One region of the Geobacillus sp. BMUD genome, then DNA from elsewhere that is predicted to be linked to it. Evidence: predicted binding sites of a transcription regulator. Region 1 holds the regulator's gene; the other holds the start of a gene.
The links. The regulator Rex, encoded in region 1, represses fermentation and respiration genes when NADH is low (regulators of the CRP and FNR family bind a similar motif). The targets are predictions, from matches to a motif close to TTGTGAAATATTTCACAA.
Positions count from the first base shown of each region.

Region 1 (2,467 bases):
GATAGCCGATGCGCGCCACCCAAATGCTTCCTTCATACAAAATGGCGAGCGGGATCATGACGATTATCTGCGATAACACATCCGGCGGCGTAATGATCGCCGCCAAAATAAGGAGCGCCAAATACGCATGCCTGCGGATGCGAACAAGAAGCTGTGGCGTAATAAGCCCTAAGCGGGTGAAAAACAGCACAACAATCGGAAGCTGAAACACGATGCCAAACGGCAGCACAAGCTGAAGCAAGAACTGAAAATATTCATTAATGCCGATCATTTGCTGAACTCCTAGTTGGTCAGCCAGCTGGCTCATAAATCGAACGACAAACGGAAACAAAACGAAATAAGCGAAGCTGACGCCTGCTAAAAAAAGAACGATCGACGCCGGGATATAGCTCAGTGTCACTCTCCGCTCTTTTTCGTAAAGTCCAGGGCTGACAAACGCCCAAATTTGATACAGCGACACCGGAGAGGTCAACACGGCGGCGATGACAAAAGCAAACTGAAAATACACTTTAATCGGATCGGTAAGACGAAAGGCGTTCATGGTCAAATGCTTCGCCTCAGCCGTTCGTTGCAAATACAAAATGACGTCATCAACAAAAAAGAAACTAGCGACAAGCGCCACAGCAAAAAAGACAAGAACGATGATGAGCCGTTTCCGCAGTTCGCCCAGATGCTCATACACCGACATTTCTTTGTCATTCATTGTTTCCCCATCCTGTCTTGTCATCGGTCAGTTTTCGTTTCTTCGTCATCAGCAAGCCCTTTTGTGGCATCTTTAAACTCGCGAAGCGATTGGCCGAACGACCGCCCTAATTCCGGCAGCTTTTTCGTGCCAAACAGCAACAAAATAACAAGAACGAGCAATAAATATTTCATGTGTTGTTCTCTCCTTTTTACGATGGCGATGGATAGTTTTTCAAAAAATAGACGAGCGACTGCAGCTCAATGGCTAAATCGATATGATGGACGCGAATATGATTCGGCACGTTCAACCGCGCCGGAGTAAAGTTTAAAATGCCTTTAATTCCTTGCGCGACAAGGCGATCGGTCAGCGCTTGGGCCGCGGCGGCGGGCACCGTTAAAATGGCCACTGGGATGTTTTCATGAAGCCGCTTCTCCAGCTCATCGAGATGGTAGACCGGCACCCCGCCGACTGTCGTCCCTACTTTCCGCTCATCAACATCAAAGGCCATCACGATTTTTGTATTGTTGTTTTTCGAAAAATTATAGTTTAAAAAGGCCGTGCCTAAATTGCCGACGCCGAACAAGGCGACTTCGGTCACCTCATCCTCTTCAAGCGTCCGGCGGAAAAACGACAACAAATAATTGACATTATATCCATACCCTTTCTTGCCAAGGGCGCCAAAATAGGAAAAATCGCGGCGTATCGTCGCTGGATCGACCTTCACTGCCTCGCTAAGCTCGGCAGAGGAGACGCGCTGTTTCCCAGAAGCATGCAAGTTTTTCAAAAACCGGTAGTAAAGCGGCAGCCGTTTGGCGGTTGCCTGCGGAATTTTTGGTTGTTCATTGCTCATGGTCTCATCCCCTAGCTAATCGGTTTTCCGTCGGTAATGGCCGGACTTCCCGCCCGTTTTTTCGACCAAATACGTCGGACCGATGACCATTCCTTTATCAAACGCCTTGCACATATCGTACACCGTCAGTGCACAAACCGAAGCAGCCGTCAGCGCTTCCATTTCCACTCCTGTGCTCCCTTTCGTTTTCACCGTTGCAGTGATGACGAGTTTATGCTCTTCCCCATCGTTTTCCCAAGCAAAAGCAATGTCCACACCCTTTAACATAAGCGGGTGACACATTGGAATAAGATCGGCGGTCTTCTTTGCCGCCATCACCCCCGCCACTTGAGCGACGGCAAGTACATCCCCTTTCTCGATTGCATTGCTCGTCATTTTTTCGTAAATTTCCCGGCTGACAGTCACGCTCGTTTGCGCCACAGCCACTCGCACAGTATCTTCTTTGTGCGTAATATCAACCATTTTTGCGCGCCCTTGTTCATTGAAATGAGTGAACGATGACAATACCATCTCCTCCATTTATACACTATACACGATTTTTCATCATTCGTCTTTGACCGTTTTCGCGACTTACGTTAAACTATTCGCGAGGTGAAATGACATGATCATTTTGCAAGTGCACGGACTCACAAAATATTTCGGTGCTGACCTTATTTTATCGAATATAAAACTAGAAATACAGTCCCGTGACCGAATTGCCCTTGTCGGCCGCAACGGAGCAGGGAAATCGACATTGTTGAAAATCATCGCCGGCAAACTTCCTTTCGACAGCGGCAAAATCCTCAAACCAAACCATATCAAAATCGGCTATTTGGCGCAAAACAGTGGGCTCAACTCGCCGCGTTCCATTTGGGACGAAATGCTTGAGGTATTCACCCCGCTCCTAGGACTCGAAAGACAGCTTGCCGAACTCAGCATGCAACTCGGCGACC
Region 1 is NZ_SDLA01000022.1:5,213-7,679, reverse strand. Features, by position in the region: gene tatC (twin-arginine translocase subunit TatC) at 1-703, opposite strand, end outside; gene tatA (twin-arginine translocase TatA/TatE family subunit) at 724-876, opposite strand; gene ETC05_RS16015 (redox-sensing transcriptional repressor Rex) at 894-1,535, opposite strand; gene moaC (cyclic pyranopterin monophosphate synthase MoaC) at 1,551-2,039, opposite strand; gene abc-f (ribosomal protection-like ABC-F family protein) at 2,137-2,467, shown strand, end outside.

Region 2 (2,467 bases), on a different contig from region 1:
CGAAAAAAGCTGTCCCTGCTTTGTGGGGGACAGCTTTTTTGATGCCAAGCGGTTATTCCACCTCAAGCGCCGAACGCAAAAATGCCGGCAAAGCGAAACATTGGCGAAAGATCCCATCGTTCACATATTTCGTGTCATTTGGAATGGTCGTCTGCGCTGGAAAATGGAGCGGCCGTTTCGAGCCGATCGTAAAGCTCCACAACCCTCCTGGATACGTCGGCACCACGGCAGTGTACACAAGCACATGCGGGAACAGTTCGCGAATATTGCGGTACGTCCGCTTCAAAATATCCAGATGGAAAATCGGCGACTGGCTTTGGCAGACCATCAACCCATCCGCTTTCAACGCGCGATGGACGTCGGCGTAAAACTCCGGGGAAAACAAGGCTTCCGCCGGGCCGACTGGGTCGGACGAGTCGATCATAATGACGTCGTAGACGCTTTCCTTCCCTTGCACAAACTTGACGCCGTCATCATAAATAAACCGCACACGCGGATCCGATAGGTTGCCGGAGACGGCTGGCAAATGCTCTTTGCACGCCCGGACAACTTTTTCATCAATTTCCACCATGTCGATGGCTTCAAGATGAGCATATTTCGCCGTCTCACGGGCTGCGCCGCAGTCGCCGCCGCCGATGATGAGCACCCGTTTCGCCTGCGGATGAAACTGCAGCGGTACGTGCGAAATCATTTCGTTATAAATATGGCCGTCAATCGAGGTCGTTTGCACGACGCCATCGAGTACGAGCATGCGGCCGAAATCGTACGAATCCAAAATCATCACATGCTGGTACTCAGACGGCTCGGCAAAAATCACCTCTTTGATACGGTAGCTGATTTTTAAGTTGTCACGATCATCTTCGGTGAGCCAAAGCTCCCCATTGTCCATATGCAAGTAAGGTGGCAAAGCGTTTCCTTCGTGTTTCATTGTGACCTCCTTTAGTCATGCAGATGTTTTCACACCTTTCTAATCTTAATATATTCTGCGCCATGTAGCAAACAAAGGAGATGATCAGCCGGCGCCGGACGTATTCATCCCCGCCGTCCATGTTTGACGACCAGTTTTGTTGTTTCAACGGATGATCGTTCTTGCCGTCACATCCTGCACAAAGGCCGCCCATCGTTTCGCATCATCCTGCGCCTTTCTTCAGATCGATGCTTCGTTATTGCGTACCTGCCAAACAGTAAAATAAATCCCCCGACCGAATCAAATGTCGGAGAGCATTGATTGGTTACGTGACCTCCAAAGCAAAGAACGAAGCGACGCGCGGTCTTCAAGCAAATCGGCGAGCGTATACGCATCCAACACCCGCAAAAACGCTTCTAACGCCTCGTGAAGCGCGAAGCGGAGCCGGCATACCGGTGTCAAGATGCATTCATTGCCGTGAGCGGCAAAACACTCAACAAGTGACAAGTTGTCCTCTGTTTCGCGAACAACCGCACCGATGACGATCTCCTCCGGCCGTTTCGCGAGACGGATTCCGCCGTTGCGCCCACGGATCGTTTCAATATAGCCAAGCTTCCCAAGCTCATGGACGATTTTGCTTAAATGATGCTCTGAAATGGAAAAGGAAGCGGCAATGTCTTTGATGTTCGTTTTTTCTTCTTCATCAAGCGCGCCTAAAAACAAGAGGACGCGCAAGGCGTATTCCGTATAGTTCGTTAACTGCATCGCTATTCACACAACCTTTAAGTGACATTCTTGATTTTATTGTACCACACCTGATTCGAGCGGAGAATTGTGAACAATTTATTAAAGATGTATTTCAAATATTGCTTTTTCCAAGCGCCCATGATTGAATAAAAGATGTATTATAAATACATGTTTTAAAAGGGGATGAAATCATGACAACGACAACGAGATTGCATCCAAAAACGATTGAAATTGTGAAATCAACGGTGCCCATCCTGGAAACACATGGCGAACAAATAACGAAGCGGTTTTATGAGCTCATGTTTTCCAATCATCCTGAATTGCTGAATGTGTTTAACCACGCCAATCAAAAGCAAGGGCGGCAGCAACGCGCCTTGGCCGCAGCCGTGTATGCAGCAGCGCGCTATATCGATCAGCTTGATGCTATTTTGCCGGTTGTGCGGCAAATTGGCCATAAACACCGCAGCTTAGGAATCAAACCAGAACAATACCCGATCGTCGGAAAGCATTTGTTGCTGGCGATCAAAGACGTGCTTGGCGACGCCGCCACCGACGAAGTGATTGCAGCTTGGGCGGAAGCATACGAAGCCATTGCAGCCATTTTCATTCAAGTGGAAAAAGAGCTTTACGACGAGGCCGCAGCCAAATTCGGTGGCTGGCGTGACTTCCGCCGCTTTATCATCGCGAAAAAGGTGAAAGAAAGCGATGTCATCACCTCGTTCTATTTGAAGCCGGAAGACGGCAAGGCCATCAGCGATTATTTGCCGGGTCAATACGTGAGCGTCAAACTGTCGATTCCGGGCGAGACGTATA
Region 2 is NZ_SDLA01000010.1:29,349-31,815, forward strand. Features, by position in the region: gene speE (polyamine aminopropyltransferase) at 53-928, opposite strand; gene nsrR (nitric oxide-sensing transcriptional repressor NsrR) at 1,208-1,672, opposite strand; gene hmpA (NO-inducible flavohemoprotein) at 1,846-2,467, shown strand, end outside.
Region 2: a site for Rex is predicted at 1,740-1,757, ahead of nsrR (nitric oxide-sensing transcriptional repressor NsrR). Genes of this name have one in related genera too.